3 regions of the Paraburkholderia kirstenboschensis genome follow, and region 3 is predicted to be linked to each of the others. Evidence: riboswitches for the same ligand, from Rfam matches in the RefSeq annotation. Region 3 holds a riboswitch; each other region holds the start of a gene.
The links. Region 3 has a riboswitch for cobalamin ahead of RW095_RS21075 (oxidoreductase). Riboswitches for the same ligand answer to the same signal wherever they lie in the genome.
Positions count from the first base shown of each region.

Region 1: it holds a riboswitch for cobalamin, as region 3 does, so the genes downstream of both, RW095_RS39430 (TonB-dependent receptor domain-containing protein) here and RW095_RS21075 (oxidoreductase) in region 3, are expected to answer to the same signal.
Region 2: it holds a riboswitch for cobalamin, as region 3 does, so the genes downstream of both, cobA (uroporphyrinogen-III C-methyltransferase) here and RW095_RS21075 (oxidoreductase) in region 3, are expected to answer to the same signal.

Region 1 covers NZ_CP136513.1:3,730,533-3,741,059, reverse strand. The annotation lists gene RW095_RS39450 (adenosylcobinamide-GDP ribazoletransferase) at 1-661, opposite strand, end outside; gene cobT (nicotinate-nucleotide--dimethylbenzimidazole phosphoribosyltransferase) at 707-1,768, opposite strand; gene RW095_RS39440 (ABC transporter ATP-binding protein) at 1,806-2,645, opposite strand; gene RW095_RS39435 (FecCD family ABC transporter permease) at 2,642-3,700, opposite strand; gene RW095_RS39430 (TonB-dependent receptor domain-containing protein) at 3,728-5,671, opposite strand; cobalamin riboswitch at 5,767-6,047, opposite strand; gene RW095_RS39425 (ATPase) at 6,266-6,622, shown strand; gene RW095_RS39420 (cell division protein ZapA) at 6,619-6,933, shown strand; RNA gene ssrS (6S RNA) at 7,099-7,280, shown strand; gene RW095_RS39410 (EVE domain-containing protein) at 7,364-7,822, shown strand; gene RW095_RS39405 (SIMPL domain-containing protein) at 8,026-8,754, shown strand; gene lgt (prolipoprotein diacylglyceryl transferase) at 8,848-9,747, opposite strand; gene RW095_RS39395 (LysR family transcriptional regulator) at 9,857-10,527, opposite strand, start outside.
Region 2 covers NZ_CP136512.1:12,596-23,122, reverse strand. The annotation lists gene RW095_RS08770 (MFS transporter) at 1-297, opposite strand, end outside; gene RW095_RS08765 (SDR family NAD(P)-dependent oxidoreductase) at 353-1,102, opposite strand; gene RW095_RS08760 (2,4'-dihydroxyacetophenone dioxygenase family protein) at 1,099-1,620, opposite strand; partial or broken gene RW095_RS08755 (response regulator transcription factor) at 2,467-3,204, shown strand; partial or broken gene RW095_RS08750 (FecR domain-containing protein) at 3,201-4,319, shown strand; gene RW095_RS08745 (hypothetical protein) at 4,345-4,677, shown strand; gene bluB (5,6-dimethylbenzimidazole synthase) at 4,683-5,363, opposite strand; gene RW095_RS08735 (cobyrinate a,c-diamide synthase) at 5,347-6,645, opposite strand; gene cobO (cob(I)yrinic acid a,c-diamide adenosyltransferase) at 6,648-7,250, opposite strand; gene RW095_RS08725 (cobalamin biosynthesis protein) at 7,247-7,669, opposite strand; gene cobA (uroporphyrinogen-III C-methyltransferase) at 7,666-8,433, opposite strand; cobalamin riboswitch at 8,664-8,908, opposite strand; cobalamin riboswitch at 8,978-9,258, shown strand; gene cobW (cobalamin biosynthesis protein CobW) at 9,415-10,518, shown strand; gene cobN (cobaltochelatase subunit CobN) at 10,525-10,527, shown strand, end outside.
Region 3 covers NZ_CP136512.1:2,698,722-2,709,248, forward strand. The annotation lists gene cobJ (precorrin-3B C(17)-methyltransferase) at 1-1,756, opposite strand, end outside; gene RW095_RS21065 (precorrin-2 C(20)-methyltransferase) at 1,753-2,493, opposite strand; gene RW095_RS21070 (precorrin-8X methylmutase) at 2,494-3,120, opposite strand; gene RW095_RS21075 (oxidoreductase) at 3,130-4,689, opposite strand; cobalamin riboswitch at 4,772-4,959, opposite strand; gene cbiE (precorrin-6y C5,15-methyltransferase (decarboxylating) subunit CbiE) at 5,043-6,302, shown strand; gene RW095_RS21085 (cobalt-precorrin-5B (C(1))-methyltransferase) at 6,308-7,396, shown strand; gene RW095_RS21090 (cobalt-precorrin-6A reductase) at 7,393-8,115, shown strand; gene cobM (precorrin-4 C(11)-methyltransferase) at 8,144-8,869, shown strand; gene RW095_RS21100 (MDR family MFS transporter) at 8,977-10,470, opposite strand.

The sequences.
Region 1 (10,527 bases), on a different replicon from region 3:
GCAACGCGAGCAGCATCGCGAGCGCCGAGCCCGCGAACCGCCAGTCGGCCGCGCGCCACCCGCGAGGTCCGTCCGGCCACAACAGCCACGGCAATCCGAACGCGAGGGCGCATAACAGCGCTGTGCCGCTCAGGCGCTGCGCGACCGGCTTTGCTTTGCCTTCCGCGCGCACATAGTCGAGCGTGGCCAGATAGCTGATCGCGCAGGCACGGCTTGCCGCATGGGCCGCAACCATCAGACTTGCGGCGCGCATCGGCGGCAATGAGGCGAGCGTCTGCCACTTGAGCGCAAGCGCGACGACCAGCGCAATAGCGCCAAAAGCGCCGATGCGCGAATCGTGCATGATGCGCAATGCATCGTCGCGCGTATAGGCGCCACCGAACGCATCGACGCAATCGGCAAGGCCGTCCTCGTGGAACGCGCCCGTTATCAATAGCGATGACGCCATCGACAACAACACCGCAACCCCCGCCGGAAAGACCCGCAGTGCCGCGAGATAGACAAGCGCGCTGATGCCGCCGACCAACACGCCGACGAGCGGAAAATAGCGAGCCGCCGCATTCAGATAATGCGGCTCATAGCCGACCCAGCGCGGCACGGGTACGCGTGTGAAATAACCAAGCGCCGTGAAAAAGTAGCGCAATTCCGCCAGCGGTTTCATATATGGCTTGCGTGCTCGTTGACTGAAAGCGAGTTACCGCGCGGCTCACGCTTCGCGGTTCGCGACACCGGCCGATTCGAAGCTCGCCATCTCGTTGATGAACGCGCAGGCCGCGCGCAGCAACGGCACCGCGAGCGCCGCACCGGTGCCTTCGCCGAGCCGCATGTCGAGCGACAACAGCGGCTGTGCGCCGAAATAGTCGAGCATGCGCCGATGTCCCGCCTCGTTCGACGCATGCGCGAACACGCAGTACTCACGCACGTCGGGCGCAATCGCGTCCGCGATCAACAGCGCCGAACTGGCGATGAAGCCGTCGACGAGAATCGTCATTCGCGCTTGCGCCGCGGCGAGATACGCGCCGGCCATCATCGCGATTTCGAAGCCGCCGAAGGTTGCGAGCACATCGAGAGGAGCCGCGGACGCGTCGTGTCGCGCGAGCGCCGCTGCAAGCACGCTGCGCTTTTTAGCGAGCCCGGCGTCGTCGAGACCGGTGCCGCGTCCCGCGCATTCGTCGATCGGTACGCCGCACATGCGGCTCATCAGGCACGCCGCCGCCGATGTGTTGGCGATGCCCATTTCGCCGAAGCCGATCACGTTGCTGCCGAGCGCAACGTGATGCCGCACGCGCGCCGCGCCGGCTTGCATCGCGGTGAGCGCCTGATCGTGCGTCATCGCAGGTTCGTGCGCGAAGTTGCGCGTGCCCGCGCCAACTGGAATGTCGACGAGGCCATCGGTGCGCGGCAACGGCGTCGCAATCCCCGCATTGACGACTTCGAGTTCGATGCTCGCAACGCGGCTCAATGCATTGACTGCCGCGCCGCCCGCCAGAAAATTCGCAACCATCTGCGCGGTCACCGCTTGCGGATAGGGGCTGACGCCTTCGGCCGCAATGCCGTGGTCCCCGGCGAACACGATCAGCGCGGGGCGCTCCACCGTTGGATGCGTGGTGCGTTGAATCAGGCCCATCTGCCGCGCGAGCGTTTCGAGCCGGCCGAGACTGCCGGGCGGCTTCGTCTTCGTGTCGATGATGTGCTGAAGCTCGCTGCGTAACGTCTGATCGAGCGGTTCTACCTGGGGCAATCCGGACAAGCGTGGCGAGGAGGTCATGAGTTTCGTGAAGATAAAGGATGTTCTGTTCTGCGCGTCAGCTTGCCGATGTGTCATGGCTCGAAGCGAATTCGTGACGTGAACGCGGCGCGGGAATGAGCGCCTCGTGCTCGCCGTCGCGAATCAGAATCAACGGATAGCCGAATACGCGGCTCGTCAACGCGGGCGTCAGTACTTCGTGCGCGCGCCCCGCGTAGGCTGCGCCCGCGCCGTCGAGCAGCAGCGCGTGCGTCGCGAACCGGCGTGCGAGGTTCAGGTCGTGACAGGAAAACAGCACGGTCCGCGCTGGCTCACGCGCCCATTCGCTGAGCGCTTCCAGGCACTCGATCTGATGATGCAGGTCCAGATGCGATAAAGGTTCGTCGAGCAGCAGAAGCGGCGCCTGCTGACACAGCACGGCCGCGAGCGCCACGCGCTGACGTTCGCCGCCTGAAAGCGACAGCACGTCTCGCGCGGCCAATGCGGTGAGGCCCAGCAAGTCCAGCGCGGCACGCGCGGCCTCGCGATCGCCCTCGCCTTCCCAACCCCAGCCGGTCAAATGCGGGAAGCGGTTCAGCATTACGATGTCGAGCACGCTCGCGCTGAATGCGTCGGGCGCGCTTTGCGGCATCAACGCGCGGCGCTGCGCGAGTTGCCGCGCGTGCCAGCCGGTCATACGCACGCCGTCGAGTTCCACGTGCCCCGCCGATGGTTCACGCAAACCCGCGAGCGTGGATAAGAGCGTCGTCTTGCCGGCGCCGTTCGGACCGGCCACGCACCAGATCTCGCCCGGATAGAACGTATGCGTGAACGCGTCGAGCAACGTGCGCGCGCCCGCACGCAAGCTCACGCGCTGTGCGCTGAGCGTGGGCTGCGCGAGGTTGTTAATGGGCATCATCGGCGGGCGCGCAGCAGCATCCAGAGAAACACCGGCACGCCGATGATCGACGTGATGACGCCGACCGGCAGTTGTGCCGGCGCGATCACAAGCCGCGCGATCAGGTCGGCGCCCATTACCGCGACGCCGCCGCCGAGCGCCGCGGCGGGCAGCAGCATACGTTGGTCGTTGCCGAACGCGAGCCGCAACATGTGCGGCACCACGAGCCCGACAAAGCCGATGGTGCCCGCCGTCGTCACGGCTGCGGCCGCGGCGAGCGAGGCCGCGAGATACACGCGAAGCCGCAACGGCATTACCGCAACGCCCAATGCCTGCGCGGCAGCGTCGCCTCGCAACAGCACATTCAGGCGCGGCGCAACGGGCACGATTGCAATCAGCACGACGACCAGCGCGACGAGCGCGGTCCACGGCAGCGCATTGCCATTGAGGTCGCCGGTAAGCCAGAACAACATGCCGCGCAAACGATTGTCGGGCGCGAGATTGAGCAGCAAGGTAATCAACGCGCCCCAGCCTGCCGCGATCACGGCGCCAGTCAACAGCAGGCGCGGCGACGTGTCCTGCGGTTCGCCGCGCCACAACTCGCGACGCGCAAGGCCGAGCAATAGAAGAATGGATACGAATGCGCCCGCGAATGCCGACGCATCGACGAGCCACCACGCGCAACCGGCGCTCATCGCGATGAGCGCGAAAGTTGCGGCGCCGCCCGATACGCCTAATACGTAGGGCTCAGCGAGTGGATTGCGCAACAACACCTGCAGCAGCGCGCCAGCCAATGCGAGCAATGCGCCGCAAGCAAAACCGGCCAACGCGCGAGGCAAACGCAGCGTGCGCACGATCTCGCCGGCGAGATCGGCAGAGTTTGCGTCGGACGCGCCCGCATGCAGCGGCGAAAGCGCCTCGATCACGCGCGCGGGCGCCAGCGCCACGCTGCCCAATGCGAGCGACGCCATCAGCACGGCAAGCGCGGCGACAGCAAGCACGAGCCAGATCGCGGCGGCGCGCTTCGCAGTCATCGCCTGAAGCGTGGCGGGCATTGAACCCGCGTGACGGCTCATCGGCGCGCTCTCAGCATGGCGCCGGCATCACTGCTGCTGCCAGCCGACCGTGACATATGCACCGCGCCGCGGCGAGTTATACGAGTAGGCCGTTTCATAGTCCTTGTTGAACAGATTCTGGATTTGCGCGGCCACGTGCCATGCCTTCGTGACGTTGTAGCGCGCGGCCAGGTTCACGACACCGTAGCCGCCGAGCTTGCCGCTGCTGTCTTCGCGCGGGCCGCTCACGATCCACTCGCCGCCCACGCGCCATCCTGCAATACTGCGATTCACCGTCAGCGACGCGAAACGCCGCGCGCGCCGCACGAGGTCAGTATCGTTGTCCAGGTCGACCGGATTTTGCAGCGTCACCGACGCGCGCACGTCGGTCTTGCCGACATGTCCGCTCCACGATCCTTCGAGTCCCTGCACTTTTGCATGACCCACGTTTTCGGCCAGATAGATCCCGGGCGTCACCTGCTCATAGTCGATCAGATTCGAATAACGCGTCTGGAAAGCACTCAAACGCATCACGCCGAGCGCATTGGACGCGTACTGCAACGCTGCTTCGATCGAATGACTGCGCTCCGGCTGGATCGACGGATTGCCGCTCAGCGGATAGTACAGATCGTCGAAGCTCGGCGCGCGAAACGAATCAGAATAGCTTGCGCTTAGCTTCCAACGCGACGTGATGTCGAAGCCATAGCCGAGATAGTAACTGTTCGCTCCGCCGAAATCGGAGTACTGGTCGCGCCGCAGGTTGGCCTGGATCTGGTTGCGCCCGAAGCGCGCCGTATAACCGGCGAAGCCCGAGTCGACATGGCGAGTGGGTGCGGCAAACGTATCCGACTCGAGGCTCTGGTCCAGATGCTCGTAGCCGACTTGCAGTTTCTGCTGCGCGGCCAGCGCGAAATCGTTCTGCCAGGTGTACTGGCGATTGTCCGTGTCGAAGCGGCCGTTATACAGACCGTTGGTGTTCGAGACGCTGCGGTCGTCGCCTTGCGCAACGATGAAGTGCGTGGTCCACCAATCGGTTAGCTTGCCGTTCGCGAATGCGGACAACTGACGCACTATCGTGTACAGATTGTTCAGATCGGTCGGCTCGCCGTACGCATTGTCGTAGCTGTTGTTGCCGTTCGACTGGAGATAGCGGACGCCCGCGTCCCACTTGTCGGTGAACTTATGGCGCAGCGAAGCCGAGATGCTTTCGTTCAGATAGCCGTTCGCATTGGGGTTCGCATTCGGCGCCTGTTGAGGATCGAGCGCGGAAAAGCCGTCGTCTTTCGAACGCGCGAGCGAGATGTTGAAGGTCGTGCGGCCGTCCTTGTCCAATGCGCCGTTCGCGCCGACCTGTTGCGTCTGCGTATGGTAGCTGCCGTAGCCCACGGAGAAATTGAAACGCGGCGGGTGATCGCCGCCGTCTTTCGTGAACACCTGGACCACGCCTCCGATCGCGCCGGAGCCATACAACGCCGACACATTGCCGTTCACGACTTCGACATGGTCTACCTGATCGAGCGGAATCTGCGCGATTTGCGCGGCACCGAGACTCACGGAATCGACGCGCACACCGTCGATGAGAACCAGCGATTGCGTCGACGACGCGCCGCGCAAGTACAGGCTCGCTGTCGAACCGGGGCCACCTGTGCGCGAGATTTGCGCGCCGGGCGCGAGTTGCAGCAGACCTGGCAGATCGGTTGCGGTGGTGTCGGCAATGTCCTGCTGATCGAATAGCGACGTTTGCGGGATCGTATCGGCGAGCGCTTGAGGTCCGCGCTCGGCGGTGACGACGACGGGCGACAAAACATCAGGCGAAGAATCGGCGATTGCGGTGGATGCAGGGCTTGTAGCGTTTATAGCGCTTGTAGCGGCTGATGCGATCGGTGCGACTGCATGCGACGGCGCAGACGAACTGTCGGCGGCTTGCGCATGCGCGAGCTGCGGCAGCCCTGCAAATGCGAGCAACGCCGCGCGGGCGATAGGGGACAGCATGAAGTGAGATTTCCCGTGGATGGCGTGCGCGGCCCGCTTCCCCGCAGGCCGTCGCGTAACGAGGCGCGAGCGCTTTTGACATGACATTTCGCAGGCGCGCGCCTCTCCCTCTGGCCGGTATCCGGGCTGACGACGCCCGATCCCGCCTTCCCACGCGTGACGCGCAGTGGCACACTCGCATGTTGAACCGGAACACGCGATGGGGATCGAACTGCAAACGCGAACTGCAAAGCACGAAGTGCAAAGCGAATGCGGTCGCTTACCGTTGCGGGGGCAGCGCAGGTTCGCGCGTTCTGGTGAACGGCGCGCCCTGCTTCCCGTTTAACTGCGCGCGCAATGAAATGCGCGCGCGGGCACCAGAGTGCGGCCAGTTTATGAGCGGCCTCGGGGCCAGTCAAGAATGCGGGTCACGACAGCGATTGATTCGGACAGGGGCGGAGTATTGTCCGACGCGATCTGTGACACACGAGTACTTTTTCTTCTTCAGTCGAAAAAAGCCTGCATAAAGCGGTGTTGTTACGTCTCGAAACGAGACAAATGTCGGAACGTGCGGCATTCCGCGCTAAAATGCGAGGTCTTTAGAGGACGCAGCACATGCTCACCGAACTCGAAACACTTTCACAGAATATCGGCAAGCTGATTGCGATCAGCCAGCGCCACAACGAAGCGCGAGTCGCGCTCGAAGAGCAGCTCGCCCAGTCGCGCGCCGAGGCAGAAGCCACGCGCACGGAACTTGCCATGGTGCGCGAGGAACGCGATGCACTGCAAGCGGAGCGCGACGCGCTGTCGGCCAAGATCGACGACGCTCAAGTGCGGCTCAATGCGATCCTCGAAAAATTGCCGCGTGCTCGCGGGCACAACGAGCCGGACAACCAGCTCGATCTGCTCGAGCCCGCTCAGCATGAAGTCGAAGCGGAGAGCGACGCCACTCGCCACGGAGAAAATGCATGACCACCAAGCAGATCGAAGTATCGATTCTCGGCGTGCCCTATCGTCTTGCCTGCTCGCCGGAAACGGAAGGCGCGCTGCTTGAAGCAGTCGCGCGAGTCGACGCTGAAATGTCGAAGATCCGCAATAACAGCAACGTGCGCGGCACGGATCGTATTGCTGTCATGGCCGCGCTGTCGCTGGCATCGGAACTGCTTAAGCTGCAATCGAGCGTGCGTCACGGAGAAGCATTTCCCGCCGAAGAAATCCGGCGTACAATGCATCGAATGAACGAACAACTGGGTACTGTGATCGAGCAGTACACCATGCAGTAAGCAGCAAGTTTGCAAGGCGGTTTGCAAGTGAAGGTGGCTGGTCCTCGGGTCGGCTGCTGATTCAACCAGGTGGCTCAGGAAGTAGCTGAGCAAAGCGCGTGAGAGCATCCACGATGTAACACTCGGCAAACGTTTCACCTGAATAGTTTTAGCTTGATCGGTTTAGCTTCCCTGCCTGGTTCGCCAAGGTCATATATTCCTTGAACCAATGCCATGTGCACGGTTGCGGAAATTTGTAGCACGGGCGTGCGCGTCACTCTGTCTGATGTACCCGAAGTGCTGCTAACTGCGACCAATTCTGAACCCCCGGTTCAGGATGCCGGCCTAGCGGCCAAGGCGGGGACCTTATTTGGAACGGCATCGGACTACGGTCCGGTGCCGTTTTTGTTTGTGCTCCCGGGTTTTCCAACCTTAACGTTCCCTTCGATTCATGCGCTACTGGCTAATGAAGTCCGAACCGGACGAAGCAAGCATCGACCATCTTGCCAACGCACCGCACCGTACGTTGCCGTGGACCGGTGTGCGCAACTATCAGGCGCGCAACTTCATGCGCGACGCGATGCAGGTCGGCGACGGCGTGCTGTTCTATCACTCGAGTTGTCCCGAGCCTGGCATCGCCGGGATCGCTGAGGTGGCGTCCACCGCTTACCCGGACCCGACTCAGTTCGACAAGAAGAGTCCTTACTACGATCCCAAGTCGTCGCAGGAAACGCCGCGCTGGCTTCTCGTCGATGTCGTCTTCAAGAAGAAGATTCCGTTGATTCCGCTCGCCGCGTTGCGCGAGCACGAAGAGCTGAAAGACATGCGCGTGCTTGCGAGAGGCAACCGTCTGTCCATCACGCCGGTTACAGAAGCCGAGTGGCGTTTCATTACGAAGCAACTCGCTTGAGTTCGCCAGTGCTCGCTGCAAGAGCCCCGCGAGCGATGTGGCCAACCGATGCTCATAGCACGGTTAAATTGGGGAACCAAGCTCAGGTTACAAGCGCCTAACGCACTTGCAAACGGACTACCAACGGCGCACGAAGCGCCGTGCCGTTGCATCGCGCCTGTCCGATCGTGCGCAACCCTGTTCAAGCAAGGAGTTCCACACAGATGAAAAACACCGCACGTGCACTCGCTTTCGCGCTTGTCTGCGCCGCGCCTGCAGCCCTCGTGCTCACGCCCGCTATCGCACGCGCGCAGAGCGTCGCGCCCTATCAACCGGCGGGCGTGCTATCGCTGAACGCGCAGGCCAGCGCGGAAGTGCCTCAAGACGTCGTCGAGATCACGCTCTTTTACGAGCAGGAAGCGAGCGATCCGTCGGCGCTTACGTCAACGCTGAACCAGCGCGCCGATTCGGCATTGCAAAAAGCCAAAGGCGTGAGCGGCGTGACCGCACGCACCGGTTCGTTCTCGATTTATCCGTCCACTGATCGCGATGGCCGCATCTCCGCATGGCGCGGCCGCACGGAGGTCGTGCTCGAGTCGCACGACTTCGCCGCGGCGTCGAAGCTCGCGGGGCAAATGGCGCCCATCATGCAGGTCGGCAATGTGCAGTTCTCGCTGTCGCCTGCGGCGCAGCGAGCCGCTGAACAAAAGCTCACCGGCGATGCGATCAAGTCGTTCCGTGAGCAGGCGGCTTCGTCCGCGCAGGCGTTCGGCTACAGCGGCTATTCGATTCGCGAGGTCAACGTCGGACATAACGGCGCAATGCCGCGGCCCGTCATGATGATGAGCGCGCGCGCCATGGGCGCCGACGCCAAGATGTCGGCACCCGTGCCAATTGAAGGCGGCACGTCCACGGTAACGGTGAATGTATCGGGCTCAGTGCAGATGAAGTAACGCGCGGTCAACGCGCTGCCCGTGCGGCGGCACACGCAAAAACGCCACGGCATGCCGTGGCGTTTTTTTATCCGGCGAACACAACGTACCGTGTCATGGCAGCGCGTGCGCCGGTTCGCCGCGGCTGCGACGATACGACCACACGAGCATGGCGATGCCCACGAGAATCATCGGCAATGAGAGCCATTGGCCCATGGAGAGACCCATGGCGAGCAGACCGAGGAAGTCGTCGGGCTCACGTGCGAATTCCACTATGAAGCGCGCGAGGCCATAACCGATCAGGAACACCGCCGAAATAGCGCCGAGCGGCTTCGGCTTGCGCGAGAAGAAGAACAGCACGAAGAAGAGCGCGACGCCCTCCAGCGCGATCTCGTACAGCTCTGACGGGTGACGCGGCAGCATGTGATATTGCGCGAACACTTCGTTCAGCTTCCATTGCGCGGCCAGTTGCGGATGGGCGGCGAGCCACGCGGCGTCGTCGGGCGCGGCGCCTGGAAAGAGCATCGCCCACGGCGCCGAGGGATCGGTCACGCGCCCCCACAACTCGCCGTTGATGAAGTTGCCGAGACGCCCTGCCGCGAGTCCCGTCGGCACCATCGGCGCGACGAAGTCGGTGACTTGCAGCCACGAGCGTTTGCGCTGATAGGCGAACAGCACCATTGCGAGCGTCACGCCGAGGAAGCCGCCGTGAAACGACATGCCGCCTTCCCACACCTTGAAGATGTCGAGCGGATGCGCGAAATAGAAGCTCGCTTTATAGAACAGCACATAGCCGAGCCGGCCTCCGAGAATCGTGCCGAGCACGCCGTAAAACAGCATGTCGTCGATATCTTTGGGCGTCCAGCCTTGCGCCGCGACGAACGGCAAACGCAGCCGCAGCCGGCCGACGACGATCGCCGCGATGAACGCGACGAGGTACATCAGTCCATACCAGCGCACGGCGAGCGGCCCCAGATGAATGGCAACGGGGTCGAAATTCGGGTGAATGAGCATCGTGTTGTTATGGGCAGTTCGGGTTCAGAAGCTAGTTTGTATTGATAATGCGCGGCTTGCGCCGCCTGCGTTGGACGGCTGCGCATGCAATGCGTTCGCCGCCGTCGCATTAAATGTGAGGCGCGGCAGCCTGCGCATCGGCACGCGCCGCATGCGTCCGCACGATTTCGATGAAGCCCGCCAGCACCGGGCTCACCTCCGCGGTTCGCCACACGAGCCCTGTTTCGATAGCGGGCACCGACTCGGACAACGGCCGGTACACGACGCCGGTTCGGCGCAGGTTACGCAACGATTGCGGCACGAGTGCGACACCCATGCCGGCCGACACGAGGCTCACGATGGTCTGCATCTGGATCGCCTCCTGCCCGACCCGCGGTTGAAGCCCCGCCACGCCGTAGCAATCCATAATGATGTCATAAAAGCCTGGCGCCAGACGTCTTGGGAAGACGACGAGCGGCGCATCGGCAAGCTCACGCAAGCTGACCGGAGTGTCGAGCCATTCGGCATGCGGATCGCCGGCAGCGCCGCCACCACCGCCGGAACTGCCCGCCACGCGCGCCGCCGTCTCGGTCGACATGGCGATCACGAGCGGCTCGCGTGCGATCGGCAGCCACGACAACTGCGCGGCATGGCGCGTCGGCACAGGGGCAATGACAAGGCCCGCGTCGATGCGCCCGGCGACGAGTTCGTCCACCTGCACGTCGCTGGTTGCCTCGGTGAGTTCAAGCCGCACGCGCGGATGACGCGCGCCGAAGTCGCGCAGCAAAAGCGGCAACAAGC
Region 2 (10,527 bases), 370 kb from region 3:
GATGAAGCCGCCCGCGACCTGCGCAAGCGACCAGACCAGCATGCCCAGACCCAGCACGACGCGCGATCCGAACCGGTCCAGCAACGCGCCCACGGGCAACTGCGCGAATGCGTACGCAAGCGAAAACGCCGACAGCAACAGGCCCATCTGCGCAGCGGACAGATGGAGCTCCTCGCTCACGAGGTGATTCGCAATCGACAGCGTGCTGCGATCGAGATAATTGACAATGCCGGCAATCGTCAGAAATACGACGGCGACTATCTGTATGCGTTTCAGGCGCTGGGGTTTCTGCAGCATATTCGTCTCCTGGCCAATCTGGCTCTGATATGTAGGGAATGTGCGGAGCGAGCGTTTAGTAGGTCGCGCGTCCGCCGGAAAGATCGAAGATCGCGCCGGTGCTGAACGAGCAGGAATCCGAACAAAGCCATAGTGCGAGATCGGCCACCTCCTGCGTCGTGCCGAGCCGGCCCATCGGGCTCTTGTCGATCATGGTCTGCACATGGCTTGGCGACATCTGTTCGAGAAGTGGCGTCTGAACGGCTGCGGGCGCGATACCGTTCACGAGGATGCCGGTTTGCGCCAGCTCCTTGCCGAGCGATTTCGTCATCGCGATCACACCCGCTTTGGCAGCGCTGTAGGCCGACGAGTTCGGCGTGCCTTCCTTGCCCGCGAGCGAAGCCACGTTGACGACACGTCCGGCGTTCGCGCGACGCATCACCGGCACCACGAGGCGGCTCACGTGATAGGTGCCGAGGAGATTCACCTCGATCACGCGCTGCCATTCGAGCGGATCGTATTCGTCGAGCGGCATCGTGGGCCCGGCGAAGCCTGCATTGTTCACGAGGTAGTCGATGCGTCCGTATGCATCCAGCGTTGCGGCGAGTGCGGTTTCGATCGAGTCGACACGCGTGATGTCGACAGCGAAATGGCGCGGTGCACGCGGCGCATCGAGATCGCCCGGCACGCGGTCCCAGTTCACCGCCGACGCGCCGTTGCGCGCGAAGGCGTCGCAAATCGCGCGTCCGATACCGCCCCCCGCGCCCGTCACCACGGCGACACGGCCGGAAAAGTCGTATCCGGCGAAGCTCGAGCGGCTGTTCATCGGATGAACTGGTCCACGAAATCTTCGCCGAGTCCTACGGCCGCGTAGTGCTTACGGCACATGTCGATCTTCGTGAACACGTCCTCGTAGCCGGTGTAGTTGCCGTAGGGGTCGCAATAGAACATCACGCCGTTGACCTGGAAGTAAGTGATCATTTCCTCGACGTCTTCGGGCACGTAGAGCGTGTGCGTCTCGCCGGGCGGCTCGTACACGTAGCTGCCTTCGGTCGCGACCCAGTCATGCTCCAGATACCGCCAGCGGCCCTTGAGCACCATGCCGTGCACGGCTTGCGGATGCCGGTGGCGGCTCAGCACGCCCGACTTGCGAACGCGCAGCAGATTCATCCAGTAGCCTTGCGACGCGTTCAGGCACAGCGGGCGGAACGAGACGTTCTCGGCTTGCGGCACCCAGACGCGCTCGTCCGTCGGAATTGCAGAAGGAACGACAATTTCCTGTTGCGCTTCTTTCGGGAAAGGAAGCTGGTACGGCGTCATGGGTGAATGGGTCGCCTCTGGCATGCGTGCTCTCCTTACGTGTGTCCATAATATGGACGCTATGTCCATGATGTGGTTGATTATGGGATGGCGTTTATAGATGGGTCAAGCCTGGGGATTTCACTTAGTCCGTGGTCTCGCAAGCCACGTCCGTGATGAAGGGCGCCTTGCCCATCGAAATCCGATCACCGCATGATCGACCGTATAGTTTGTGAGGACTTGACGGCTTCATTGCGCGTCTACAACGCGACATCGGACCGATTTGACAATCCTTAAACGATTTATTTCGAGACCGTTTCTATACTCACTCAAATTGTCAAATCGCTGTTTCCGAAAAGCCTGCCGCAGTTTGAAAAAAGAAAGTCGCGGGGCCTGCACCCGTGCGAGAGAGCCCACTTTCTTATATGGCGAGCCCATACGGGCCGAAAGTAACCGGCGGGACCTGAGAGGCGCCGCGAATGGCGCGCAGAACCGGCAGAAGCGGTATGCGGCCCGACAGCCGCCGTCGCTGAACCGTTTAAGGGCATTCAGCAAAGATCGACCGTCTTTTCGATTATGATTATCGGCGGCTGATAATCGCCGCTCCCGAATCGAAAAATGCGCGCTAATTTTGAGATGGGGTGGCAGCAGGGTTGTATTGGGCGCGAGGCGAAGGACCATTAGTCGAAAGAGAGTCAAAGAAACTTCAAACCGAAGATGAATGAAAAGCCGGATCGCCGGTGCCGGCGTGCACCGGCATCCCGGTCGATCCGCCGGATTGCCGGTAACCGGTCGCGGCCGCTGAGATGCGGCTGCGCCAGTTACCAGCGAACGACGAACAAACGACGAACAAACGACGAACAAACGACGAAGTCGCGTTGCGGGGTTTTTATGAGAATTGCTGTCCTGGATGACGATTCGGCGCAGGCCGATCTGGTTTGCCAAACGCTGTCGGCGGCGGGCCATGTTTGTCACGCATACGGCGCGGGGCGCGAACTGGTGCGGCAGTTACGGCGTCAGACATTCGACCTGCTCGTGCTCGATTGGAATGTGCCTGACATGTCGGGCGAGGAAGTATTGCGCTGGGTGCGGGAAAGCCTGTCAGAACGCTTGCCCGTGCTGTTCATGACCAGCCGCGGACAGGAGAGCGACATCACGTCGATCCTGAACATCGGCGCCGACGACTACGTCGTCAAGCCGGTCCCGGCCGCCGTACTGCTCGCGCGCGTCGGTTCGCTGCTGCGCCGCGCCTATCATCTGAAGCCGCCGGCGGCGAGGGAAGTCTTCGGCGAATTCTAGTTCGATCTGCATGCAAAGCATGTAGTGGTGCGCGGCAAGAAGGTGGCGGTCACGCAGAAGGAGTTCGAGCTCGCGCTGCTGCTGTTCCAGCATCTGAGCCGGCCGCTGTCGCGCGCGCATATTCTCGACGTCATCTGGAAGCAGGCGACGGACATCCCGTCGCGCACGATGGACACGCACGTCTCGATGCTGCGCAGCAAGCTCGGTCTGCGGCCCGAACACGGCTACCGTTTGACGCCGATTTACGGCTATGGCTACAGGCTGGAGCGGTTGCAGTCCGCGAGCGATGCACCGGCAGCCGCAGACCGTCCGCAAGCGGGGCAGGCGTGACGTTTTCCGTCGACGGCGCTTCAGCCATGCGCGGCAGGGCCGGCTCGACGGGCCGCCGCGCGGGCGCCGTGCTGGCGGCCGCGGGACTGTTCGCGTTGGCCTGCTTCGCGCCCGCTTCGGCCCATGCGCAGCCGTCCCGCGCGTCGAAGCAGCGCGCGAAAGCCGCGCCGCCCGCCTATGTTTCCTACGTGACGCACGCAGGCGACACACTCTATGAAATCGCGAGCCGCTATCTCAGCGATACCGGCGACTGGGCCGTGCTCAGTCGTATCAATCACGTGCCCGCACCGCGTCGCATGGCGGCCGGCATTGCGCTGCGTTTGCCAGCCGACAAACTGAAGCAGGACCCGGAGACGGCACGAGTGATCGCGACGAGCGGTCCGGCCGAACATGCGTCCGGCGCGAGCCGTTATCTGCCGCTCACGACTGGCGCAACGCTTGACGAAGGCGATCGCATCCGCACTGGACCCAACGGCTTCGTCACACTGGAGTTGTCCGACGGCTCTCATCTGACGATGACTCAAAACGGCACGCTCGACATCGACAGGTTGCGGCGGACCACGCTGACGGGCGCCGGCGACCGTCAACTGGAACTGCGCCGCGGGCAGGTCGAGAGCCAGGTCACGCATGCCACTAAGAAAGACGACCGCTTCCAGATCCGTTCGCCGTCGGTGGTCGCGGGCGTGCGCGGGACGCGCTTCAGGGTCGCTTACGACGGCGACGCGCAAACCCACGGCAGTCGAAGTGCTGGACGGCGCGGTCGGCGTCGATCCGGTCGCGGCGCTCTCGCGCAAGTCGGCACCGCTGCCGGGCGTGCCGCTGCAGGCGTCGGCGCAACTGCTCGCGGCGCGCTTTGGCAGCGTTACGCGAGCCGGCGCCGCGATAGGCGATGCAGTCGCGCTGCTTCCCGCACCGACGCTCAGGGAGCCGGCGAGAGTGCAGGACGGCAAGACGGTGGCCTTTGATCTGATTCCGCGGATCTGTCGGGCGGGCAACTGGTGGTGAGCGATCTGCCGCCAGGCGTCTATTACTGGACCATCGTTGCCGAGCAGTTCGACAACGGCCGCTTGTACGAGACGGCCAGCGCAGTTCGCACGTTTATGCTTGCCCGCTGACGCTGGTAGATTCAATGGCTCGCACGTGGTCGCGCAGATCGGTGTTGGTGTGAGCGACTGCGCGTCTGGCGATTGCGGCCCGCTGACCGACGCACCGGTCTCGCTATTCGGCGCACGCGTCTACCGTCATACGCTCACGCTGCGGTTTTTCGAACGCGCGAGCGGGCGCGAAGTGTACAAGGTCAGCGCGGCAAGTACAGACCACGACGCCGATCCGCTGAGCGCCTTGCCCGCGCTGATCAGAAGCGCGCTGGTGCAATTCCCGTTCGACCCACCGGCCGACTGGCGCGTTAGGTTGCGCACGAATGAAAAGCGCGGCGTGCCGGACGTGGTCTCGGTGACGCCGCTCCAAAAATAACACCGCTACAGCGGATCGCGCGGTGACTGCTCCTGCGGTATCGGATCTTCGGGCCAGCGGTTTTCAAACACGCAATCGGCGAGCGGCGTGCGCTCCGCCCATCGCTCGGTTTGCAGCATCGGTTCGCTATAAAAATGGTCGACGTGGCCAAGACACAGTATGGCGACGGGCCGCGCGCCTTCCGGCATGCGCAGAAGCCGGCGCACTGCGTCGACGTCGAACAGGGACACCCAGCCCATGCCGAGCCCTTCCGCGCGGGCGGCGAGCCACATGTTCTGGATCGCGCACGCCACCGATGCGAGGTCCATTTCCGGCAGTGTGCGGCGGCCGAAAATGTGCCGCTCGCGGCCGTCCATCAGCGCCATGACGAGCAGTTCTCCGCATTCCAGCATGCCTTCCACTTTCAGCTTCATGAACTCTTCGCGGCGTTTGCCGAGCGCGTCGGCGGTGGCAAGCCGTTCGCTTTCGACGTTCGCATGCAAGGCGCTACGCAAGCCGGGATCGGTGATGCGCGCGATGCGCCACGGCTGCATGAAGCCCACGCTCGGCGCATGATGCGCGGCATCGAGCAGACGCTGCAATACCGCGGCATCGACGGGATCGCGCACGAAATGGCGCATGTCGCGGCGCTCGTAAATCGCGCGATAGACCGCGTCGCGGTCGGCTTCGTTAAAAGGCTTCGCCATTGAACAGAGCGGCCGTGAAGGCCGGGTTGGAGGGCCAGTAAGCGTGCATGTAAGTCGCGACAATCGAGCCGACGCGATATACAGCCTCGCCCGGTGCATCGCCTTGAGGCCGCGTGGCTGAACGCAACGGCGAGAGCGACATGCTCAGCTTCGAGTAGTGAAACGTGTGGCCGGTCATTGGACCATGCATGCTGTCGATCTGTTGCATGCCGAGCCCCGTGAAGCGTGTATGCATCGTCGCGTGACCGGGCAGCAGGCCGAGCATCGACGTGCTGACACCTTGCGTGTCGGTGAGCATATCGAGCAGATATAGCATGCCGCCGCATTCGGCGACGAGCGGTTTGCCGGCCGCCGCGTGCGCGCGGATGGCCGCGGCGCTGCGGGCATTCGCGGCGAGCGCCGCCGCGTGCAGTTCAGGATATCCGCCGGGCAGATACAACGCGTCGGTGTCGGAGGGCAACGCTTCGTCGGCGAGCGGCGAAAAGTAGTGGACATGGGCGCCGAGCGCTTCGAGCAGCGTGACGTTGGCCGGGTAGATGAACGAGAAAGCGGCATCGCGCGCGATGGCAATTTTTCTGTTGTGCAGAAGGCGCGGAAGTACTTGCGGTGTGGGCGGGCCAAACTCCACGGCGGGCGGCAACTCGGCCAGCACTGTATGACTGAGCGCGTCGGCGGCGCGATCCAGACGCGCGTCGAGATCGTCGATTTCCGCGGCCTGATGCAAGCCAAGGTGGCGATCGGGCAATTCGATTTCGTCGCTGGCGGCAATGTGCCCGCACCAGCGTAGCGGGGGCGGCAACGCCTCTTCGAGCATTTGCGCATGACGCGAGGAGCCGACGCGGTTTGCGAGCACGCCATGAAACGGCACCTGAGGCCGGAAATTGGCGAGGCCGAATGCGACCGCGCCGAAGGTCTGCGCCATCGCCTTGGCCGAAATCACCGCGAGTACCGGCACGCCGAAAGCGGTCGCGAGATCGGCGCTGCTCGGCGTGCCGTCGAAGAGACCCATCACACCTTCGATCAGGATCAGGTCGGCTTCGTCCGCCGCCTGCGCGAGAAGATTGCGGCAGGCGTCCCTGCCGACCATCCACAGATCGAGCGACAGCACAGGCGCGCCGCTTGCGCGCGAGAGGATCATCGGATCGAGAAAGTCGGGCCCGGTCTTGAACACGCGCACACGCCGCCCCAGTCGCCGATGGTAGCGCGCGAGGCCCGCGGTAATCGTGGTCTTGCCTTGACCCGACGCGGGCGCGCTGATAAAAAGCGCGGGGCAGGCGGACACCTTCAGAACTCCACGCCGCGCTGCGCCTTGACGCCTTGCTCGCGGTACGGATGCTTGACGATACGCATCTCGGTGACGAGGTCGGCGGCTTCGATCAGCGCGTCGGGCGCGTGGCGGCCGGTCACGACCACATGCAGCATCGCCGGACGCGCGTTGATGACGGACAGCACTTCGTCGAGCGGCAAATATTCGTACTTGAGCACCGTGTTCAGTTCGTCGAGGATGACCATCTGATAATCGCCGCTTTCGATCATCCTGCGTGCTTCGTCCCAGCCTTTGCGCGCGGTGGCGATGTCGGCGTCGCGGTTCTGCGTGTTCCAGGTGTAGCCGTCGCCCATCGTCACGAAGTCGCAGTTGGCAATTGCGCCGAGGAAGTCGCGCTCCGACGTATGCAGCGCGCCCTTGATGAACTGCACGACGCCAAGGCGCATGCCGTGGCCTAGCACACGCACGGCCATGCCGAAGGCGGCGGTTGTCTTGCCCTTGCCGGTGCCGGTGTTGACGATCAGCAGACCCTTTTCGACGGTCGCGTTGGCCTGCTTCTTTTCGTGGCCTTCGCGCCGGCGTTCGGTCATGCGTTGGTGCGATTCGCGATCGGTCTTCATGGAAGGTCCTGTTGGATGATGGTGACAGTGTCTGCTTGTGCGGGTTCGGTCGAAGCAATCGCCACGGTGACACCAGCGTAAACGGTTTTGCGAGCGATCAGACGCGCGGTGCGGGCGGCGGCCACCCCGAGCAACGCGCACGGTTCGCACACGCCGTCCACGCCGAGATGCTCGCGCGCGGCGACCGACGGTTCGTGAACGCTGATCGCGGCAATCTGCTCGCGGTTGAACACTTGCAGCGGCAACCCGTGACGCGCGCAGAATTCCAGCAGGCCCTGTTCGTCCGCTTTCGTTTCAATAGAGGCTACCGTTGCAATCTCTTCGAAGGCGTGCGAACCGAGCGCTGCGCGCACCGCCGTTTCGATTTCGTCCGCCGATGTATGCAGGCGGCAGCCGATGCCCACGCTAAGCGTTTTCATTTCGCGTCCGGCGAAGACGCCGCATCCGATGAGCTTGCCGCGGCGGCACGCGCGAGCGCCAGCGACGCGACGCCGCCGATCACCACGATCGCAGGCGAGCCGAGTCCCGCACGCGCGACGGCATCGGCAAATTCGCCGAGGGTGGAAAGTGCATGGCGTTGCTCCGGACGCGTGGCCGATTCGATTGCCGCACACGGCGTGTCGGCGCGCATGCCGGCCGCGAGCAATGCGCCGACGATGTCGTTCAGCCGCCGCATGCCCATGTAGATGACGAGGGTCATGCGGGTGGCGGCGAGCGCGGCCCAATCCGGCTCGCTGCTGCCCGCGCCGTGGCCGGTCACGAATATCACGCCTTGCGCGTGATCGCGGTGTGTAACCGGAATGCCGATAGCCGCGGGCGCCGCGATTCCCGCTGTGATTCCGCTGACGATCTCCACTTCGATACCTGCGGCATGCAGCGCCTGCTGCTCTTCGCCGCCTCTGCCGAACACGAACGGATCGCCGCCCTTGAGCCGCGCGACGCTGCGCCCGGCACGCAGATGCTCGAGCATTTGCGCGACGATGCCTTCTTGCGGCGTCGACGGATGACCGCCGCGTTTGCCGACATAGAGAACTGACGCATCGGCGCGCGCGAATTGCAGCACGTCGGGATTCACGAGATCGTCGACGAGTATCACGTCGGCTTGTGCGAGGGCGCGCGTCGCCTTCAGCGTCATCAGTTCGACGTCGCCGGGACCTGCGCCGATCAGCCACGCGCGTGTCATCGCGGCTCGCTAATCGTGCACGGCAACGACGTTGCGCGCCACACCGACACGCACCATGCGGAGCGGCACGCGAATGGGCCCAATTGAGTGGAGATCGAAGTCATTCAAGCGGTGTCTTCACGCACGACGGCACGCGCGGGTGCGGACCCGGTCGCTGCATCGTGCTTCAGCGCCTTCACATCCGTCCCTCGCGGATTCCGGCTGCCGGCGGCGTGACGTCGTGAAACGCGCGGCCGCCTCCGCGTCTGGCCGGTATCCGGGCTGGCGGCCTCACGCGCTTTGCCTTCCCGTCCGCATTCATTCGAATGTATCGGACAGTGGCATCGAAAACGCATGCGCGGTGCAGCATGAACATTGCACCGCAGGTCGCTTACCGTTGCGGGGACAGCACAGATTGAGCGCAGGAGCGCTGCCTGTTTCCCGTTTAACTGCACACGCGAATGCATGTGCGGGCACCAAACGCGCGCATACGATAGCACACGAGAAGCCCGTGCGATAAGCGCGCCGGGCCCGCGTTTCCTTGACGGCGCCAGACGGTGGGCCTACACTCGCACGCACTTCTGGTGCTCGTGTGCGCGCTCGTGCGCATGCAGTTAAACGGGAAACAGGGCGCCCGCCTGTCACGGTTTGGGCCAACCTGTGCTGCCCCCGCAACGGTAAGCGAAAAGTGACGTCATGGCCGTTCGCATGGCGCCGCAGTGCCGGCTTCGATGTCCACGCGCAAGGCCGCGTGGGCATATCACCACTGGGCGAGAAATCACTCGTTCGGGAAGGGGAAGCGGCGCTTTCGCCAGCCCGGATACCGGCCGGAACACGAAGGGCGAACGTCGCGGGGATGCGGCGCTGCGCTCATGCCCTCACACCCGTTTTCTGCGTTTTCCTGTTGTAGCAAGGCCGTCGTTCATGCCAGAGGCGCGCGCTTGACCTCATGCGTGCCCACTACGCCGGCCGGCGCCTGCAACTTCTGGAATGGACCTCACGATGCAAACTCAAATGCGCAAGATCCCCGTCACCATCGTCACGGGCTTTCTCGGCAGCGGCAAGACCACGCTCTTGCGGCACATTCTTCAGCATGCGGGCGGCAAGCGCATCGCGGTGATCGTCAACGAGTTCGGCGAGCTCGGTATTGACGGCGAAATCCTGAAGGGTTGCGGCATCGGTTGCGACGAGAACGGTGTCGAAACAGAAGGGCAATTGTATGAACTCGCGAACGGCTGCCTCTGCTGCACGGTCCAGGAGGAATTTTTTCCGGTGATGGAAAAGCTCGTCGAGCGCCGTGAGCAGATCGACCATGTGCTGATCGAAACATCGGGGCTCGCGTTGCCGAAGCCTCTCGTGCAGGCGTTCAACTGGCCGCAGATCAAAAACAGTTTCACCGTGGATGCGGTGATTACCGTGGTCGACGGCCCCGCTGCCGCGAGCGGCCAGTTCGCAGAAAACCCGCTCGCCGTCGACGCGCAGCGCAAAGCCGATCCCAATCTGGATCATGAATCGTCGCTGCACGAGTTGTTCGAAGATCAATTGTCCTCAGCCGATCTGGTGATTCTGAATAAAACAGATCTGCTCGATGAGGCTCGTCAGAACGCGGTCGAAGCGTTGATACGCGAAGAGATTCCGCAGCAAGTGAAGGTCGTGCGCGCGCAGATGGGGCAGCTCGATCTGCACACGCTGTTCGGGCTCGAAGCGGCCTCGGAAGAAACGATTCATTTGCGCCACGACCATCACGGTTCGGCGGACGACGCGGATCATCATCACGATGAGTTCGATTCGGTGGTCGTGCATGCAAACGCGCTGTCGCGCGACGCGGTAATCGCCGCGCTGCAAGCGCTCGTTCAGAGCAACACCATTTACCGTGTGAAGGGTTTCGCGGCCTTGCCGGGCGCAGCAATGCGTCTCGTGATTCAAGGCGTGGGCCGGCGCTTCGACAGTTATTTCGACCGACGCTGGCAAGCCGGCGAGGCGGGCGAAAGCCGCTTCGTGCTGATCGGCGAAGACCTCGACCAGGCCGCGCTGCAACGCGCGTTCGACGCGGCGCTGGGCTTGTCGAACGCCCCAGCGTCGGGCGTCGCGGCGCAGCAGGCGTAAGCGCACATG
Region 3 (10,527 bases):
ACTCGTACCAGCGCGGCGTGTAGACCCACTGCGCGCCCCTGGTGAAGCGGCGCGTGGTGGAGGAGCCCACGATCAGCATCGTGCGCATATCGACATCCGCGGAACGCAGTTCGCCCAGCGTTACGGTGCGCAGCGTTGCACCCGGTCTGCCAATGTCGCGGCCGAGCACGACCTGCGTATGCGCCGTGCGATATTCACGAACGATATCGAGCGCCTTATCGAGTTGCCACGGACGTGCGCGCGAGATCGGGTTGTAGAACGCCATGACGAGGTCCGCTTGCGCGGCATGCCGCAAGCGTTTCTCGATGATGCTCCAGGGCTTCAGATTATCCGACAGCGACAGCATGCAGAAGTCGTGGCCGAGCGGCGCGCCGGCTTGCGCGGCGGTAGCCATTGCCGCCGATATGCCCGGCACGATGCTGAGCTCGACAGCGGCCCACTCGCTGTTCTCCGAGGCGTCGAGCGCTTCGAGCACGGCCGCGGCCATCGCGAATACGCCCGGGTCGCCGGACGACACCATCACCACTGAACGTCCCGCGCTCGCGAGTTCGAACGCATGGCGCGCGCGCTGCATCTCCTCGCGGTTATCGGTGCCGTGTACTCGTTGGCCGACGTGCAGCGGGCCGGCCATTTTCACGTAGGTTTCGTAGCCGAGAATATCGGTGGCCCGGTCGAGCGCCGTGCGCGCCGCGGGCACCATCAGTTCCGCGCTGCCGGGGCCGAGGCCGATTACCGTCAGCCGGCCGCGCGCCCGTCCTATCGTGTCGGGATCGACCGCCAACGGCGATAGAGCGAGGGCGATGCCTTGCACACGATCGTCGTGCAGGGTTTCGTAGGGAATGCGCAGGGCGGCGTGCAGGAGGCTCTCCGGTGAGTTGCTGCTTCCTGCATTGGCTTCGGTGAAACGTAGCGGCACATTCAACGCCGCCGCGGCTTCGGCGAGCGCCGGTTCGGCCATGTGTTCCGACGACGCAAGCAATGCCGCAAGCGAAAGAGGAGCGAGGCCGTGGGCGTCGAGTGACGCGTGCACGCGAGCCGCGATTTCGGCGGCGGCGTTCTTGCTTGCGGTTGACGCTGCGGGGCTGTCTGCTTGTGCGGGCGTTGAAGCCACAGCCCTCGGCACCACCGCCGCGACGACACTGCGAGGATGAATCACGAGCTCGTCCTCGCGTCCAGTCCATGCGCGAGGCGTGACGCGAATCGCAAGCCGCGCCGATGGCGAGCGCGGCAGTTGCGCGTCGTCGAGCCACGGCGCCTCGCCCTCTATGCGCGTGCTTTCGCCAGCGAGCAGGTCCGACACGAAACGCTTGCCCTGACCGATATCGGCGAGCGCATAACCATCCGGCGGATTGAGCACACAGGTGTCGAAGCGCAACTCGCCACTCGTGGTGATTGCAGGCGATACAGCGAGCGCGGCGGCAATCTCGCGTGCCATCACGTTGACGCCGGCGAGGCCGCCGAGCAACGGCACGACCGCGCTGCCGTCTTCGGCGACGGCAAGCACCGGCGGCTCGGCGCCCTTGTTCGACAGGAGCGGCGCCACGCAGCGAATCACGATGCCGGCTGCGCACAGCGCGACAATCGGCGTGCCCCGTGCATACAGGTCGCGTAGATGCGAGCTCAGTTCGGTGTAGGCGACATCGGCTTCGGCACGGCCTTGCAGCGCATGCACCTGCGAATCCGCATACAGCGCCTGAATGCGCCGCGCGGTATCCAACGCACCCGCGCCGAGAATGACGATGGCGGGCGGCATCATCCTTGCCATTTTTCCCCCGGCACGACGAGCAGCGAAAAATACGGCGACGCCATCGGATCCACCTCGGCGAGCGGGACGATGCGCTGGTTGCCCATCGTCGCCCGCTCGACGTACAGCGCGCGGTGCGCGAGCCCGAGTTCGCCGAGCACGCGCCGCACCTTGTCGAAATTGCGCCCGAGTTTCATCACGACAGCGGCGTCCGCATCCGCGAGACGGCGGCGCAGTTCGTCTTCCGGCAGCACGCCCGAGAGCACCGACAGGCTCTGGTTGCGATATACGAGCGGCGCACCGAGCACGGCCGCGCCGCCGAGCATCGAGCAAACGCCCGGCACCACTTCGCTCTCATAGCGCGCCGCGAGCCGGTCGTGCAGATACATGTACGAGCCGTAGAAGAACGGATCGCCTTCACAGATCACGGCGACGTCGCGCCCCGCATCGAGATGTGCCCCGACGATTTCAGCGGCGGTATCGTAGAAGTCGGCGATGATCGCTTCATACGACAGCGGCGGCTCCAGCGCTTCGGTCGTGACGGGATACACGAGCGGCAGTTGCTGCTGCGCGTCGTGCAAATGCGCTTCGATGATGCTGAACGCGTTGCCCTTCTTGCCCTTCGCCACGAAGTAGGCGACCACGGCCGCCGCCTTGAGCAGACGCAATGCCTTCAGCGTGATGAGTTCCGGATCTCCGGGACCGACACCGAGCCCATACAGACGCCCTGCACGTTGTTGCGCTGTCATTTATTCAACCTCCGTTGCCAGCGCGTTGACAGCGGCCGCAGCCATCGCACTGCCGCCGCGTCGGCCATGCACGACGACATACGGCACGCCGCGGCTGTTCGCGGCGAGCATCGCTTTCGATTCCGCCGCGCCGACAAAGCCGACCGGGAAGCCCAGAATCAGCGCGGGCTTCGGCGCGCCTGCGTCGAGCATATCGAGCAGATGAAAGAGGGCAGTCGGCGCGTTGCCGATCACGACGACGCTGCAGGCCAGATGCGGGGGCCACAATTCGAGCGCGGCGGCCGAGCGCGTATTGCCGAGTTCGCGAGCGAGCGCGGGCACTCGCTCATGCGTGAGCGTGCAGATCACGTCGTTGTTCGCCGGCAACCGCGCGCGCGTGATGCCTTGCGCGACCATGCCGGCGTCGCAGAGAATCGGCGCGCCTTGCGCGAGCGCCGTGCGGCCTGCTGTGCCGGCATTATCGGAGAACGCGAGATCGTCGATCACATCGACCATCCCGCAAGCGTGGATCACACGCACCGCGAGTTTTTCGAGGTCGGCGGGAATGCGCGACAGGTCGGCTTCGGCGCGGATCGTCGCGAAAGATTGGCGATAGATCTCCTGACCGTCGCGAATGTAATCAAGCATCGGTGTCACTCATGTGTCGCTTCGGACAAGGCGCGCGAGCGTATCGGCGGCCTGTTCGACTGTCAGTTGGCGCGCGACGCATTGACCGAAGCCGGGGCCCTGGTCGCGTCGGAAAAGGTCGTAGATGCCGGGCGCCGCGGCGAGCAGCGTGTACGGTGCGCAATGCGCGGCTGCACACGAGCGCGGACAACCGCTCAAATGCACGTCGACGCCGGCCGGCAGGCGCTTCGCGAGAGCCAATGCATCGGCTTTGGTATCCGCGAGGCTTTTCGCGCAGCCGGTGGAACCGGCGCACGCGATCAGGCGTGTCATGGCATCGGCGGAATCGCATGCGAGGCCCAGCGCGTTCAGCGCCGCAAGCACCGCGGGCACTGCGGGCGTTCGGATGTCGGGCAGCAATACGCTTTGCCACGGCGTGATGCGCAGCGTGCCGTCGCCGTGTTGTTGCGCGAGTGCGGCGAGGCCGTGCAGTGTGGCCGCGTCGATGCGGCCGAGCGGCGGCTGACCGCCGGCATGCCAAGTATCCGCGACGCGTTGCGTGTGTGCGCCGAGGCGCAATGAAGCATCGGCGGTCGTGCTGCGGCGCCAGTCGGCGAGCGTCGCGTCGCGTGTCAATGGAAAATCCACGTACGTTTGTGCATGCTGCAATATTGCGTCCGCCGAATGCGTGTCGAGCAGATGGCGCATACGCGTGGCGTCGGCAGCGGCAAGATCGAGAAACGTATGCAGCAGCGCGCGCACGAGCGCCGGAACTTGCGAGGGCAGTACCGAGGCCAACGCGCCTGTCGCATCCGCATGCGGTTTTTCAGACGAGCCCTCAGCTTTGCCTGATGATGGTGACGGCGATGTCGAGTTCCCGCCGATGTGCGTGTTCGCGCTCGCGCTTGCATCAACGGACGGGCAGCCCGCAAGTCCAAATATGAAGCGCACGTCACCGCCAGAATCTTGCGCCGCCGCGAGCCACACGTCATGCGGGTGGTCCACTCTTGCGAGCCGCTCGCCGCCGTCGAGCAACAACGCGAATTTCGGCGATAGCGCCGCGAAACGCGCTTCGCTTTGCAGCAGCGCGAGAAGCGCGGTGCACAGAGGTCTGGTGTCGAACAGTGCGGACGGGTCGCGTCCCGCAGTCGGGCTGATCATGACGTTGCGCACGTCGTCAGCAGCGGATGCTTTGAGTGCGTGCGCGTTTCGATCTCCATCGTGATCGTCTGCGGCGGAATCGGTCGGCGCTGCACCGCCCATTCCTGCAGAGCCGCTTGCAGCGCTCGGTCCGAGCCCCGCATCGAGTAGCGCGGCAACAAGCGCAGCTTCATGTCCGGCACGAACGCCGCGCAACTGCAGATTCGCGCGATTCGTCAGTTCGATTGCGCCCGCCGCATGCTGCGCGCTCGCATTCGCGATTGCCTCGGCCTGAGCCGCGCTCAACTCGCCGCCTGGCAGCTTGATCCGGCAGATGCCGCCATCGCGCGCGGCGACGATCCGCAGCAGGCCCGGACACGCCGAGGGCCGCAGCGCAGATGCCGCGTCAGGCAAGACGGTGGAGGGCGAAGCTGGATTCAAGACGGACACCGGGTTAGCGTCGCGCGACGGCCCGAGCAAGCGATCAAGCGGCATTGCTGCGGCATCGGTACACCCCGCCCGATGTTGGCTGGCACGAACAGTCTCGCCGGCAGGTCTCCTGGCTGGCAGGTCGTCGTCCGCCGCGGCCTTCCCGGTTGAACCAGTGGCGCCAAGCGCAGGCGGACTCGCTGCATACAGTTGCGGGGGCAGCCACAGCGGCAATGTTCCCGCTGTGTTCCCTGTTAGGCCCCGAAGGGCACCGGCGGCTGTATTATGCCTTTTTTCGGATAGCACAACGAGGCTGGACGCTTTGACCGGCGTGGCGCAGTGCATTGTTTGAGATACAAAATGAGGAAGGGTGCATGTCGGCGTGGCTGACGGTGGTGGGCATAGGCGATGACGGCTTCGCCGGTTTGGGGCGGCCCGCGCGGCGTGCGTTGCTCGAAGCGTCGGTGATTTACGGCGGCGAACGTCATCTGTCGATGTTGCCCGCGCGGCTGGCCGCGCGCCGCGCCGCGTGGCCGCGCCCGTTCGATCTCGCGCCGCTGCTGGCCGAGCGCGGCGGCTCCGTGTGCGTGCTGGCGAGCGGCGATCCGATGCTGTTCGGCGTCGGCGCGACGCTGGCTAGACAGTTGCCGGCCGACGAACTGCGCGTGTTGCCCGCGCCGTCGTCGTTATCGCTCGCTGCCGCGCGGCTCGGCTGGCCGTTGCAGGACGTGGCCACCGTGTCGCTGGTTGGGCGGCCGCTGCCCACCTTGAACGCTTGTTTGCACGACGGCGCCCGCGTGTTCGTGCTCAGCGCGGACGGGCGCACACCCGCCGCGCTCGCCGATCTGCTGAACGCGCGCGGTTTCGGCGCAACACGGATGACCGTGCTAGAACATCTTGGCGGCGACGACGAGCGGCACATCGACGGCCGCGCGGATCAATGGTCCGCGGGCGATGTCGCCGCGCTGAATCTGGTCGCGCTCGAATGCCGCGCCACCGAAGGCGCGCCGCGTCTGCCGCTCACCTGCGGCTTGCCGGACGACGCGTTTCGTCACGACGGCCAGCTCACCAAACGCGATGTGCGAGCGATCACGCTCGCGCGACTCGCGCCGACGCCCGGCGAATTGTTGTGGGACGTGGGTGCGGGGAGCGGCTCGATCGGCATCGAATGGATGCGCGCGCATCCGACTTGCCGGGCGATCGCGATCGAAGGGCACGCGGAGCGTCAGCGCTTCATCGAGCACAATCGCGATGCGTTGGGCGTGCCTGGACTGCAGCTCGTGGCGGGCCGTGCGCCGCAAGCGCTCGAAGGGTTGGCCGCGCCGCACGCGGTGTTTATCGGCGGAGGCGTGACGGTGCCGGACGTGCTTGAAACGTGCTGGGAAAATTTGCGCGACGGCGGCCGGCTGGTTGCGAATGCGGTCACGTTGCAAGGCGAGGCGGCGCTCGCAGCATGGCGCGACAAATATGGCGGCACGCTCACGCGAATCGCGCTTTCGGACGCTCAACCGCTCGGCGGATTCGATACGTGGCGGCAGGCGCTGCCGATCACCTTGTTCGACGTGGTGAAGCGTTGCGCTGCCGATGGTGCCCAGAGTGTTGTTGGCTACCCCAACGCTGCTTCACCGGCGTGACGCTAATGCGCGACGAAACGCCCGAACAACCCGCGCCGCTGCGCAGCGGCTACACGACCGGCAGTTGCGCAACCGCGACGTCGCTGGCGGCGGCCCGTCTGCTGCTCGCGGGTGTGGTCAGCGAGGTAGCCGAAATCGTGTTGCCCAAAGGCCAGCATGTGCCGATGCCGCTCGTCTTCTGCCGGCTGACCGATGACGGCGCAGAAGCCGGCACGATCAAGGATGCCGGCGACGATCCCGACGTCACGCACGGCGCTGTGGTGTTCGCGCGCGTGCGTCTGGTCCCCGGGCCAGGCGTTGTGTTCCGAGCCGGACCGGGCGTGGGCACGGTGACGCGCGCGGGGCTGACGCTCGCCGTCGGCGAGCCGGCGATCAACCCGGTGCCGCGCAAAATGATGAGCGAGCATCTTGCAGAACTCGCCAGCGAGCATGCATATGGCGGCGGCTTCGAAGTGACCATTGGCGTTGAAGACGGCGAAGCGCTTGCGCTCAAGACGATGAACCCGCGGCTCGGGATTGTGGGCGGCCTGTCGATATTGGGCACGACCGGCATCGTGCGGCCGTTTTCGTGCTCGGCTTATATTGCGTCGATTCATCAGGGCATCGACGTTGCGCGCGCTAACGGCTACACGCATCTTGCCGCGTGCACAGGCAATGCGAGCGAAGACGCGATGCGCTCACACTACGGATTACCCGACATTGCACTGATCGAAATGGGCGACTTCGTCGGCGCGGTGCTCAAGCATATGAAGCGCGCGCCGGTCGAGCGCCTCAGTATTTGCGGCGGCTTCGGCAAGCTGAGCAAGCTCGCGGCGGGCCATCTCGATCTGCATAGCCGCAACTCGAGCATCGATCTGCAACGGCTCGCCGAATGGGCCGCCGAACAGGGTGCGAACGACGCGCTGCAATCCGCAATTCGCGCAGCCAATACGAGCCAGCAAGCGGTCGCGCTAGCGCATGCGGAGCAGGTGCCGCTCGGCGATATCGTCTGCGCGCACGCGCTTGCCGTCGCACGCGAAATCGTGCCGCCGCAGGTGAACGTCGAGATGTTTGCAATCGACCGCGCGGGCAAGCTGATCGGAGTCGCGCGATGACGAGAGTCCTGCTGCTCGGCGGCACCGGCGACGCATTGCGGATCGCCCGGCAGCTCACTTCCCGCGACGTGTACAGTCTCGCGGGACTCGGCAAGGTGCCCGACGATCTGCCATGCAGCGTGCGGGTCGGCGGCTTTGGCGGCAGCGAAGGCATGGCGCGATACATCGCAGATGAAGACATCGGCCTCGTGATCGATGCGACGCATCCTTACGCGGCGCAGATCAGCGCGAACGCAGTGAAGGCGGCTCGTCACGCGCGGGTGCCGTGCTGGGCGCTGCGTCGACCGGCGTGGCAGCCGCGTGCCGGCGACGACTGGCGCATCGTCGGCGGCTGGGACGAACTCACAACGGCGCTCGCGCCATTCAGGCGGCCGCTCTTCACGCTCGGACGCGAACCGCTCTCGCATCTCGACGAAATTCCCGCGCATCAATTCTGGCTTGTGCGCTGTCTCGACTCGCACGCAGACACGGAACGCTCCCGCATACTCGCGGCGCGCGGACCGTTTACGCTCGAAGGCGAGCGTGCGCTGTTCGCGTTGCAACGCGTCGACGTCGTGGTCAGCAAAAATAGCGGTGGCAGCGCGACTGAGGCCAAGCTCGAAGTCGCACGTGAGCGCCGCTTGCCCGTCGTGATGCTGCGTCGGCCGTCATTGCCCGCAGCGGATCGTGAATTCGAAAGCGTGGCGGAGTTGCTCGAAGCGCTGCATCTGTCAGTTTGAGTCGTCCGTTTGAATCATGGAGTATTGAATGACGGTGTTTTTTATCGGCGCCGGTCCCGGCGATCCGGAACTGATCACGGTGAAGGGGCAGCGTCTCGTGCGCAGTTGTCCCGTGATTCTGTATGCGGGTTCTTTAGTGCCGGCTGCAGTGCTCGAAGGGCATTCGGCGGTGCAGGTTGTGAACACGGCCGAACTCGACCTCGATAACATCGTGGCGTTACTGAAAAGCGCGCACGACAAAGGTCAGGACGTAGCTCGCGTGCACTCCGGCGACCCGGCGCTGTACGGCGCGATCGGCGAACAGATTCGCAGGTTGCGCGAGCTCGCGATTCCCTACGAAATCGTACCGGGGGTGACTGCAACGGCTGCTTGCGCGGCGGCGCTCGGCTGCGAACTCACATTGCCCGACATTTCGCAGACGCTGATTCTCACGCGCTACGCAACGAAAACGACGATGCCCGAAGGCGAACAGCTGGCCGATCTGGCAAGGCATCGCGCGACGATGGCGATTCACCTCGGCGTGCGGCACCTTGCGCGCATAGTCGAAGAACTGCGGCCGCATTATGGCGGCGCGTGCCCGATCGCGGTGATCTATCGCGCGAGTTGGCCCGACGAGGAAAAGATCACGGGCACACTGGACGACATTCTCGGCAAGGTAGAGTCCACGCAGATCGAGCGCACCGCGTTGATTCTGGTCGGGCAGGTGCTCGCGGCCGAAGGCTTTGCAAATTCGACGCTGTACGCGAAAGCGTGACGTGTGAGACGGCGGTATCCCTTGCATTCGCGCGTCGCCCATTCCACATACACGGCGCACGCGCACTTGCGCAACGGCGAACCGCGCAACCAGCTACCGCCAGCGGCTTAATCTTCAAGCGGCGCGAGCGCTTCGAGCGGCATCTTTTTCTCCGCGCCGATGGTGATCGTCGGCACGAGAGTCAGCAGCAACACCACGAAAATCGCAATTGCGAAGATTGAAATGAACGTGAGGTGCAGCGATTGATGCAGCACCATGCGGATCGCTTCGCCACTGCCAAGGCTCGCGGCCTGGTTTTGCAGCAGGCTTTTTAGCTGGTCGGACGTGACGACGGCGACGCCATGCGAATGGCTCAGCCCGAAGTTGAGCACCGCGCCGAACAGCGTGGCGCCGAGCGTGCTCCCCAGATTGCGCGAGAACAGGTTCGACGCCGTTGCGCTGCCGCGTTCATCCATCTTCACGATTTCCTGGATCAGGATGAGACAGCTGACGCTCGAGGTGCCCATGCCGAAACCCATGATCAGCGAGCCGAATCCGGCGACGAGCGGCGAGCCGCCAGGCGCGAGAAACAGCAGCAGCACCGCGCCGACCGGAATAAAAGCACTGCCGCCGATCAGCATGCGCCGCAAGCCAATGCGATGAAACGACTTGGCGGCGAGCGTGGCGCCGGCCGGCCAGCCGACCATCATCATCGTGAGCGCGAGGCCCGCTATCACCGGCGAGCGATTGAGTACGCCTTGCACGTACATCGGCAGGAACGTGGTCGATCCCATCAGGATCATGCCAGACAGCAAGGTCGCGCCGTTGCACGCGGCAATCGGGCGGCGGCTCCATAGCGCAAACGAGATCATTGGTTCTTTTGCGCGGCGCTCCTGCAGCACGAACAGCAGCAGGCACACGACGAATGCGACGCCGGCCATCGATGCATGCGCGAGGTCGTCGTCGCCGGCACAGGTAAGCGCGGTCATCAACGCGGCTATCGCGGCCATGAAGAGCGCCGCGCCCGCGAAGTCGATGGAAGGGCTAGCATGCCGCTCGGACTCTCGGAGAAACGCGATAAACCCTGCTGCGGATGCGACGCCGATCGGCACGTTCATCCAGAAGATCCACGCCCACGACAAGTTGTGGATGATGAAGCCGCCGACCATCGGTCCCACGACCGCTGAAATCGCCCACACGCTTGCAAGATAACCTTGCACCTTGCCGCGTTCGCGCGCAGGGTAGAGGTCCGCGACGATGGTCAGCGTGACCGGCTGGATCGCGCCCGCGCCGATGCCTTGAATCAGCCGGAACGCGATCATGGCCGGCATCGACCATGCGAAGCCCGCGAGCACGGAGCCGATCAGGAAGATCGCAATGCCGGCCAGCATGACAGGCTTGCGGCCGTACAGATCGGCGAGTTTGCCGAACACCACGGTCATGGCCGTTTGCGCGAGCAGGAACGAAGAAAATACCCAGCTATACAGATGCAGATCGCCGAGTTGCGCGACGATCTGCGGCATGGCGGTGGAAACGATGGTGGCTTCGATGGCGACCATCGCCATGGAAGCCATCACGGCGGCAATGACCAAGGGACGCGACGATTGCGGATTGCGGGACATGGGACGAAGTTGGATCAGAATAGTGGGTGCGTCCGGCCGCCTGGCGCTTGACCTGCA